Regions from separate parts of the Nitratireductor rhodophyticola genome, predicted to be linked through region 1. Evidence: predicted binding sites of a transcription regulator. Region 1 holds the regulator's gene; the other holds the start of a gene.
The links. The regulator LexA, encoded in region 1, represses DNA repair genes until DNA is damaged. The targets are predictions, from matches to a motif close to TGTTCNNNNTGTGTTCNG.
Positions count from the first base shown of each region.

Region 2: recA (recombinase RecA) is a predicted target of LexA. The motif match lies at 3,620-3,637, and genes of this name have one in related genera.

Region 1 is NZ_JAHSSF010000001.1:572,409-577,632, forward strand. Features, by position in the region: gene KUG85_RS02685 (P-II family nitrogen regulator) at 1-67, opposite strand, end outside; gene KUG85_RS02690 (NAD(P)H-hydrate dehydratase) at 346-1,851, shown strand; gene lexA (transcriptional repressor LexA) at 2,005-2,724, opposite strand; gene KUG85_RS02700 (MarC family protein) at 2,824-3,456, opposite strand; gene gyrA (DNA gyrase subunit A) at 3,688-5,224, shown strand, end outside.
Region 2 is NZ_JAHSSF010000001.1:887,455-892,678, forward strand. Features, by position in the region: gene alaS (alanine--tRNA ligase) at 1-2,254, opposite strand, end outside; gene recA (recombinase RecA) at 2,476-3,561, opposite strand; gene KUG85_RS04180 (carbohydrate kinase family protein) at 3,798-4,748, shown strand; gene KUG85_RS04185 (pseudouridine-5'-phosphate glycosidase) at 4,776-5,224, shown strand, end outside.

The DNA of each region.
Region 1 (5,224 bases):
TTTCCTGAAGAGCTTCCTTAACTTCGTCGAGCTTGAACGGTTTGATGATCGCTTCGACCTTTTTCATGCCTCAGTGGCCTCCAAATGAGTTCAGGAACGGTGATCCCGCGCCCCTTGTTGCTCCGGTTCGGTTGAAGCACGAAACATGCCAACTCGTGCGGGAGCCTTGCATGAAGCGTGCCAGTCGCTGCATTCTGTGTCCGCACGGGCGAAATCGCGTGGATTGTTCGGGCAGCGACATGTCAGGTCGGGCCTCCGGAGCTTATCAAGGAACCATGCGGTGTGCTGCGCAGTTTGCGACTTGCCTAAAAAATATGCAATGCGCCGAAGAAAGCGGCAAGGTCGATGGGTTTGGAAATTCTGACACCTGAAGAAATGGGCAGCGTGGACCGCAATGCGATCGCTGCCGGGCCTCTCGACGGCTATGGCCTGATGCAGAACGCGGGTGCGGTGGTGCTTGCTGCGATCCTTGAACGTTTCGCCGAGGCGGAGGGATTTCTGGTTCTGTGCGGCCCGGGCAACAACGGTGGCGATGGTTATGTCGTTGCCCGCCTGCTTGCGGAGCGGGGTGTCCAGGTCCGGCTGTTTGCCGAAACCGAACCGGCGGCGGGCAGCGATGCGGCCAGGGCGCGCAGGGATTGCCCTGTTGAACCGAAGCCGTATTCGGAGTTCGAACCCGTTGAGCGATGGCTTGTGGTGGATGCGCTGTTCGGCGCTGGTCTGTCGAAGCCTGTCGAAGGGCGCGAGGCTGCAATCATAGAACGGGTGCGCACCAGCGGGCTCTCCGTGGTGTCGATCGATTTGCCGTCCGGCGTTTCCGGGCTTACCGGGAAGCCGCTTGGCGCTGCGCTCCAGGCGGATCTGACCGTGACCTTCTTCCGCAAGAAGCCGGGGCATGTGCTCGTGCCTGGCCGGCAGATGTGCGGTGTGCTTCTTGTCGCGGATATCGGCATAGCCGAAACAACGCTGGATCGAGCCGAATGGAACACGTGGGAAAACCGACCCGCGCTGTGGCGGGCGGCCTTGCCGGAGATCGGCATCAGCGCCCACAAATATTCGCGCGGGCATGTGGCCGTCATATCCGGCGGCGCCACGTCCACGGGAGCGGCGCGTCTTGCAGCGCGGGGTGCGGCGCGGGCGGGGGCGGGCGCCGTGACCGTGCTTTCACCCGCAAACGCGCTCTCCGTCAACGCAATGCATCTGACCTCGATCATGCTGCGCAAGGCCGATACGGTGGACGAACTGGAGGCGTTCCTGCGTGATCGCGCGCCTTCCGGTGCAGTGCTGGGGCCAGGGGCAGGAACAGGCGAGCGGACGCGAGGTTTTGCGCGCAGCCTTCTCGATCAGGTGGACGATGTGGGCGGGCTGGTTTTCGATGCGGACGCAATCACCGCCTTTCGCGGCGATCCGGAGACGCTTTTCGCCATGATCAAGGCCTCCGCCGCGCAGGTCGTTCTGACACCGCACGAAGGCGAATTCGGGCGCCTGTTTGCAGGTCTTGAAGATGCGCCGGAGGTCTCGAAAGTGGAGCGGGCCCGGGAGGCAGCCATGCGATCCGGTGCAACAATCGTGCTCAAGGGACCGGATACGGTGGTTGCGGCGCCCGACGGGCGGGCAGCCATCAATGTGAACGCAACGCAGCACCTGGCCACAGCCGGGTCAGGCGATGTCCTGTCCGGAATCGTGGCTGGTCTGATGGCACAGAGGATGCCGGCATTTGAAGCAGCCTGCGCGGGTGTCTGGCTTCATGCGGAGGCCGGCGGAGTGTTCGGCCGAGGGCTTATCGCCGAAGATCTGCCCGAGATGCTGCCCCGGGTTCTGCAGTCTCAGTTCCCGGAACATGTCCGCTGAAAGGTCGAAGCGAGCGGGACGTACCGGCGGGGAGAAACGAACGGGGTGTACCCGGCTGTGGAAGAAAAGTGGGGGCTACACAGACGGCTCGACCCGCCGTCGCCGCGTTGGAGGATTTTGCAGTCAGTTTTTTCCACCTGACTGCAACATACTTCAGTAACGGCGCATCAATCCAACCAGACGCCCCTGAACCTTGACCCGGTCGGGGCCGAAAATCCGCGTTTCATAGGCCGGGTTTGCAGCTTCAAGGGCAATCGACGCGCCTTTGCGGCGAAAGCGTTTCAGGGTTGCTTCTTCCTGATCCACCAGCGCGACCACGATCTCGCCCGGATTGGCGGTCTGGGTTTCGCGGATGATGACGGTATCGCCGTCGAAGATCCCCGCCTCGATCATGGAATCGCCCCTGACCTCCAGCGCGTAATGATCGCCGCCGCTCAGCATGTCCGGGGGGACGGCGATGGAATGTGTCTGGTGCTGAATGGCGTCGATGGGAACGCCGGCAGCGATGCGCCCCATCACCGGCACGGAGACGACGCCAGCCAGACCGTCATCATTGCTGGCGGCGGGTTTTGGCTGGGGCGAGGGGGCTTTGCCGAGGCTGCCTTCAATGACGCTGGGCGAGAATTTGCGTGCGCCGGGGTTCAGGCCGGGAGCAATCGAATCGGGGAGGCGCAGAACTTCCAGTGCGCGAGCCCGATTGGGAAGCCGGCGAATGAAGCCACGCTCCTCGAGCGCGGTGATCAATCGATGAATGCCGGATTTCGAGGCAAGGTCCAGCGCTTCCTTCATTTCATCGAAGGAGGGCGGAATTCCTGTCTCCTTCAGCCGCTCGTGGATGAACAGGAGAAGTTCGTGCTGCTTGCGGGTCAGCATGGGCGCCACCGAGAATCAGTTAAAAACAAAACCAGAACATACTCTATATGTTCCAGTTGTGTTCCGCAACTCCCGGCATTTGTGTGCGGTTTACCGGGGCTACGGCGCCGCGAACAGCGCCTTGGCACCATCGGCGACGAACTGCACGGCGAGCGCGGCCAGTATAACGCCGAGAAGGCGTGTCAGGATCGAGCGTCCTGTCTCGCCGAGGAAGCGGTCGACGCGCTCGGCAAGCGTGAAGACGGCGTAGGTGATGACGATCGTTGTCGCCAGGATTGCCAGCAGTGTCGCGCTTCCGGCCAGTCCGCCGAAGGAACCCGAGAGCAGAACGGTGGCCGAAATCGCGCCGGGACCGGCTATCAGGGGGATCGCCAGCGGAAAGGCGGCGATGTTTCGGATCATGTCACGGGTGATGGCGCGCTCGGCGCTCTTCTCATGGCGTTCCTGGCGGCGCTCGAAGATCATTTCGAAGGCGATGAAGAAGAGCAGCAGGCCGCCCGCCACGCGGAAAGCGGGAAGTGTGATCCCGAACACGGAGAGTATGGCGCTGCCGGCCACGCCGAAGAGAGCGAGGACCGCGAAGCCGATGATCGCCGCCCGAACGGCGACCTGATTGCGCTCCGACCGGTTCATGCCCACCGTCAGGGCGAGAAAGAGCGGGGCGAGGCCTGGCGGGTCCACGGTCACGAGCAGTGTGACAAAGGCATTGAATACGGTCTCGTAGCCTAGCATGAGGTCCTCCCTTGCAACTGTCTAGCCCAGTCGGGAGGCTTCGGAAAAGACCCGAATGTGTCTCCTGGCGGGCGGTCTGCGGCAATTTGTCAGTGAAATCATTCACAGACCTTCCATATGCATCTGAAATTGCGTTGGATTTCCCCGGCTTCAATCGCTGCTCTGATTGGAGAATCAGCGGCGCTTCATATATAAGAAGTCAGTGATTCCTTATTCTGTGTGTGACACGATTTGACTGACCAGACGACGCCGACCGGACCGGGCGAGCCCGACGACATCGAGCCGATTTCCATCATCGAGGAGATGCAGCGCTCCTATCTCGATTACGCGATGAGCGTGATCGTGAGCCGCGCTCTTCCGGATGCGCGCGACGGGTTGAAGCCGGTGCACCGGCGCATTCTCTATGCCTCGCACGAGAGCGGCTACCACTGGAACCGCAAGTATGTGAAATCGGCGCGCCCGGTCGCCGACGTCATGGGTAAATACCACCCCCATGGCGATGCGGCGATCTATGATGCGCTGGTGCGCATGGCGCAGGACTGGTCCATGCGCCTTCCACTCATCGACGGTCAGGGCAATTTCGGCTCCATCGACGGCGATCCGCCGGCGGCCATGCGCTACACCGAGTCGCGGCTCACCAAAGGCGCTCACGAGCTTCTGGAAGACATCGACAAGGAAACGGTCGATTTTCAGGACACGTATGATGGCTCCTCCAGCGAGCCAAAAGTGCTGCCCGCACGCTATCCGAACCTTCTGGTCAATGGTTCCGGCGGTATCGCGGTCGGCATGGCGACCAACATTCCGCCGCACAATTTGTCGGAAGTCATCAATGGCTGTGTGGCCATGATCGACAATCCGGCGATCAGCCTGCCCGAGCTGCAGGAGCTGATCCCGGGCCCCGATTTCCCGACCGGCGGTCTCATCCTCGGGCGGTCCGGCATCCGCAGCGCCTACGAGACAGGCCGCGGCTCGATCATGATGCGCGGCAGGGTGGCCATCGAACCCGCCCGCAACGACCGCGAAGCCATCATCATCACGGAGATCCCCTATCAGGTTAACAAGGCCTCGATGATCGAGAAGATGGCCGAACTGGTGCGCGACAAGCGCATCGAGGGCATCTCCGACATCCGCGACGAAAGCGACCGACAGGGCTATCGCGTCGTGGTCGAGCTGAAGCGCGACGCTGTCGCCGATGTCGTGCTAAACCAGCTTTATCGCTTCACGCCGCTGCAGACCTCCTTTGGCGCAAACATGGTCGCGCTCAACGGCGGCAAGCCGGAGCAGATGAACCTGCTCGATCTCCTGAAGGCCTTTGTCCACTTCCGCGAGGAAGTCGTCAGCCGGCGTACGAAATATCTTCTGCGCAAGGCGCGCGACCGTGCGCATGTGCTGGTCGGTCTCGCCATCGCCGTCGCCAATATCGACGAGGTGATCAAGCTTATCCGTCATGCGCCCGACCCGCAGACGGCGCGCGAACAGCTGATGGAGCGCCGCTGGCCGGCGGAGGATGTCGAAGCCCTCATTCTCCTGATCGATGATCCGCGCCACCGCATCAACGACGATGGCACCTATAATCTGTCGGAAGAGCAGGCGCGTGCGATCCTCGAACTGCGCCTGCAGCGTCTGACGGCGCTCGGGCGCGATGAAATCGCCGACGAACTGAACCAGATTGGCGCGGAAATCAGCGATTATCTGGAAATCCTGTCGTCGCGGGCGCGTATTCAGCAGATCGTCAAGGACGAGCTCATCGCCGTGCGCGACGAGTTCG
Region 2 (5,224 bases), 320 kb from region 1:
GCCTGCGGCGTTCTTCCAGCACGCTCTCCAGTCGTGCGGGCACATCAGCGGGCGCAACCTTGAGCGCGCCGGCGGCAAGCTTCAGCTGTTGCTCCTGCTGGCCGAGATAATGCCGCGCGGCATCGGCCGTCAGCGCCTCGATGCGGCGCACGCCCGAAGCGACAGCGCCCTCGGAGACAATGCGGATCAGGCCGATGTCGCCGGTGGCTCTCACATGTGTGCCGCCGCACAGCTCCAGCGAATAGGTCTTGCCGGCCTTTTCGCCCTCGCGCGCGGTTCCCATGGACACGACCCGAACCTCATCGCCATATTTCTCGCCGAACAGGGCCATGGCACCGGCTTCGATCGCCTCGTCGACGGCCATGAGATGGGTCTCGACCGGCGCATTCTGCAACACGATGGAATTGGCGATGTCCTCGATGCGGGCGAGTTCGTCGTCCGAGATGGGCTTGGGATGCGAGAAGTCGAAGCGCAGGCGCTCGGGTGCCACGAGCGACCCCTTCTGCGCCACATGCGTGCCCAGCACCTCGCGCAGCGCCTCGTGCAGAAGATGCGTGGCCGAGTGGTTGGCCCGGACGCGCGCACGGCGGGCGTGATCGACCTTTAGCGCAACGACGTCACCAATCCCGACCCGACCGCTCTCGACGCGGCCGAAATGAACGAGAAGCCCGTCGCCCTTCTTCTGGGTGTCGGCCACTGCAATGGAAAAGCCCTCGCCGGTGATCACGCCGGTGTCTCCCACCTGGCCACCGGATTCGCCATAGAACGGGGTCTGGTTGGTGACAATGGCCACTTCATCGCCATCGGCTGCGTGATCGACCATCGCGCCATCGCGCACAAGGGCGGAGACCACGCCTTCGGCTTCCTCGGTCTCGTAGCCGAGAAAATCACTGCCGCCGGTCTTGTCCTTGACGGCGAACCAGACGGCCTCGGTGGCCGCTTCGCCGGAGCCTGCCCAGTTTGCGCGCGCCTCGGCCTTCTGACGCTCCATGGCGTCGTTGAAGCCGGTCAGGTCCACATGGATGCCGCGCTGGCGCAGCGCATCCTGCGTCAGGTCGAGCGGGAATCCGTATGTATCGTAAAGCTTGAAAGCGGTTTCGCCGTCGAGCAGGTCGCCCTCGCCCATCTCGCTGGTGGCGTCGGACAGCAGCGTCAGGCCGCGCGCCAGCGTCTTGCGGAAGCGGGTTTCCTCGAGCTTCAGCGTTTCGGTGATGAGGGCCTCGCCGCGCACCAGTTCCGGATAGGCGCGGCCCATCTCACGCACAAGCGCCGGCACGAGGCGCCACATCAGCGGGTCTTTCGAGCCGAGAAGCTGCGCATGGCGCATGGCGCGACGCATGATGCGGCGCAGCACATAGCCGCGCCCCTCATTGGATGGCAGAACGCCATCGGCGATCAGAAAGCTGGACGCGCGCAGATGATCGGCAATGACCTTGTGGCTCGCATGCTGCGCGCCCTCGGCACGCACGCCGGTCGCCTCCTCGGACGCGTGGATGAGCGCGCGGAAAAGATCGATGTCGTAATTGTCATGCACGCCCTGCAGGACAGCCGCCACGCGCTCGAGCCCCATGCCGGTGTCGATGGAGGGCCGAGGCAGGTCAACCCGCTCGTCCGGCGTCACCTGCTCGAACTGCATGAAAACGAGGTTCCAGATCTCGATGAAACGGTCGCCATCCTCATCCGGGCTTCCGGGCGGGCCACCGGGAATGTGGTCGCCGTGATCGTAGAAAATTTCCGAGCACGGGCCACAGGGGCCGGTGTCACCCATGGCCCAGAAATTGTCACTCGTGGCAATGCGGATGATGCGGTCGTCGGGCAGGCCGGCGATCTTCTTCCAGAAATCGGCCGCCTCGTCATCCGTGTGGTAGACAGTGACAAGAAGACGCTTCGGGTCGAGGCCGAATTCCTTCGTGACAAGGTTCCACGCAAGCTCGATGGCGCGGTCCTTGAAATAGTCGCCGAAGGAGAAATTGCCCATCATCTCGAAGAAGGTGTGATGGCGGGCCGTGTAGCCAACATTGTCGAGGTCGTTGTGCTTGCCGCCGGCGCGCACGCATTTCTGGGCCGTTACGGCGCGATCATAGGGTCGCGTCTCCAGCCCGGTGAACACGTTCTTGAACGGCACCATGCCGGCATTGGTGAACATCAGGGTCGGGTCGTTGCGCGGGACAAGCGGGCCGGAGGCCACGATCTCGTGTCCGTTCTTCTTGAAATAGTCGAGAAAGGTCGACCGGATGTCGTTGACGCCACTCATGATTCAGCCTTTGCGAGAAGCCCGCCCAGACAAGCGGGGAACAGAAGCCCGCCTTTTAACGTCAGCGCCGGGACCTGTCCAGAAATCCCGTCAGCATAAGGCGACACAGGTGGCTGACGCCGGCTTATAAAAAACACCGCCAGCAGGTGGCGGTGTTCTGATTTCATCGGATTGAAGCGCGCTGGCCCCGCGGCGTTGTCCGGACCAGCGAGACTGGGATTCTATTCCTCAGCATCCCCGCCGTCCTGGTCACCCGGTCCGGTATCATCGAGGAATTTTTCGGCAATCAGGCCTGCATTCTGGCGCAGGGCCAGTTCGATCTCCTGCGCTGCCTCGGGATTGTCATGCAGGAACTGCTTGGCGTTCTCACGCCCCTGCCCCAGGCGCTGCGAATTGTAGGAGAACCAGGCGCCTGACTTTTCGACAATACCGGCCTTCACGCCGAGATCGATCAGCTCGCCCGTCTTGGAGACGCCCTCGCCATACATGATGTCGAACTCGACCTGCTTGAAGGGCGGGGCCATCTTGTTCTTCACCACCTTGATACGGGTCTGATTTCCGACCACCTCATCACGATCCTTGACGGAACCGATGCGGCGAATATCAAGACGGACCGAAGAGTAGAATTTGAGCGCATTGCCGCCCGTGGTCGTCTCCGGCGAGCCGAACATGACACCGATCTTCATGCGAATCTGGTTGATGAAGATCACCATGGTCTTCGACCGGGAGATGGAGGCGGTCAGCTTGCGCAGCGCCTGGCTCATCAGGCGGGCCTGCATGCCCGGCAGGGAATCGCCCATCTCTCCTTCGATTTCGGCGCGCGGCGTCAGGGCCGCAACCGAATCGACCACGATCACGTCAAGCGCACCGGAGCGCACGAGCGTGTCGCAGATCTCAAGCGCCTGCTCGCCCGTGTCGGGCTGCGAAATCAGAAGGTTTTCCAGATCGACTCCCAGCTTGCGGGCGTAGACCGGATCGAGTGCATGCTCGGCATCGATGAAGCCGCAAATGCCGCCCTTCTTCTGCGCTTCGGCGACCGTGTGCAGCGCCAGCGTCGTCTTACCGGAGCTTTCCGGACCGTAAATCTCGATAATGCGGCCACGCGGCAGTCCGCCGACGCCCAAGGCAATATCGAGGCCCAGCGACCCGGTGGAGATGGTCTCGATCTCGACCACCTGATCATTGGCGCCGAGCCGCATGATCGATCCCTTGCCGAAGGCACGTTCGATCTGCGATAGCGCCGCATCCAGAGCCTTGGTTTTGTCCACCGAATTATCCTCTACAAGCCGCAATGAATTCTGAGCCATGATACAACACCCCTTCGAGGTCAATGGAGGCGGTTCCGCCAAATCCGCGATAGCCATCTGTACCCTTTTTGTTCTATTTTTGCAATAGGCATTAGAGCATTGAAAAAGCTTGATAAATGTAATTTGTTCTATTTTTGTGCACCTGAGATCACAATCATTGATCCCATGCGCACGCCTGATGCCCGGCGGGAGAACGGACGGACATTCCCGCATCGGGCGATTCGGAAAGTGGCCCGATGAACCTGGTCAACCCGCCCCGTCTGCTTGCCGTCGGCGGCGCTCATATGGACCGACGCGGACGTCTCGACGCACCGCATATCCCCGCCACCTCCAACCCGGGACGCATGCGCGAAGATGTCGGCGGAGGCATATTCAATGCCGCGCGCATGGCGGGCCGGCGCGGCGTGGCCGTGTCGCTCCTTTCCCTGCGTGGCGGGGATGCGGCGGGCGACACCGTGGCAAGAGCCATTGAAGAAGCCGGGTTCGAGGATCTCTCGGCGACATTTCTCGACCGCGCGACGCCGAGTTACACAGCGATCCTCGATCATGACGGCGAGCTTATCACGGGCCTGGCGGACATGGCGCTCTATGACATGGCTTTCGCCAGACAGATGCGCCGCTCGAAAACGCGGGAGGCCGCGAGCCGCGCGTCCGCCATACTCTGCGACGCCAACATGCCGGCAGAGGCGGTGGCACGGCTTGCCGCCATTCGCAGCACCTCACCGCTTTACGCTATCGCCGTTTCGCCGGCAAAGGCCGGGCGGCTCGTACCGCACTTCGCCGATCTGGCTGCGCTCTTTCTGAATGCACGCGAGGCGCGGGGCCTTGCCGGGCTTGAAACCGGTGCCCCAGTCCGGCAGGCGGTGGATTCGCTTCGCGATCTTGGCCTGCGCGCCGCCGTCATCACCGACGGCAGCAGGGCCGTGACCGTCTTTGACGGTGAAAATCACTGGCAAATCGAGCCCCCGCTTGTGGAGACGGTCGTTGATGTGACCGGTGCCGGCGATGCACTGACCGGTGCAAGCATCGCCGCGCTGATGCGCGGCCTGCCCCTTCAGGAGGCCGCGCGCGAGGGCGTGGCCGCCTCCGGGCTTGCCATTGCCTCCGCCGCGGCAGCGCCCGAATTCGACGACAGCGCATTCAACGCGGCGCTTGCGCGGGTGCCCGCGCCGCGTTCTGTTTCTTAGGATCAGGACCCTAAAGGAGTTTTTCCCGTGCGTTCCAACAACATTATCGACGTCCACGCGCCCATCGCCGAAGCCTTTGCCAAAGGCAGGCCGGTGGTGGCGCTGGAAAGCACCATCATCACCCATGGCATGCCCTGGCCGCGCAACAACGAGATGGCCGGAGACGTGGAAGCACTGATCCGCAAAGAAGGCGCCGTGCCCGCCACCATCGCCGTTATCGACGGGCGACTAAAGATCGGCCTGTCGGACCAGGAGCGCGAAAAGCTGGCCCAGGCAAAGGACCCGATGAAACTGTCGCGCGCCGATCTCGCCTTCGCCATCGCCGAGGGCAAGAGCGGCGGCACGACGGTCGCCGCGACCATGATCGCCGCGCGCATGGCCGGCATAGCCGTGTTCGCCACCGGCGGCATTGGCGGTGTTCACAAGGGGGCGGAGACGAGTTTCGACATCTCCGCCGATCTGGACGAACTGGCACG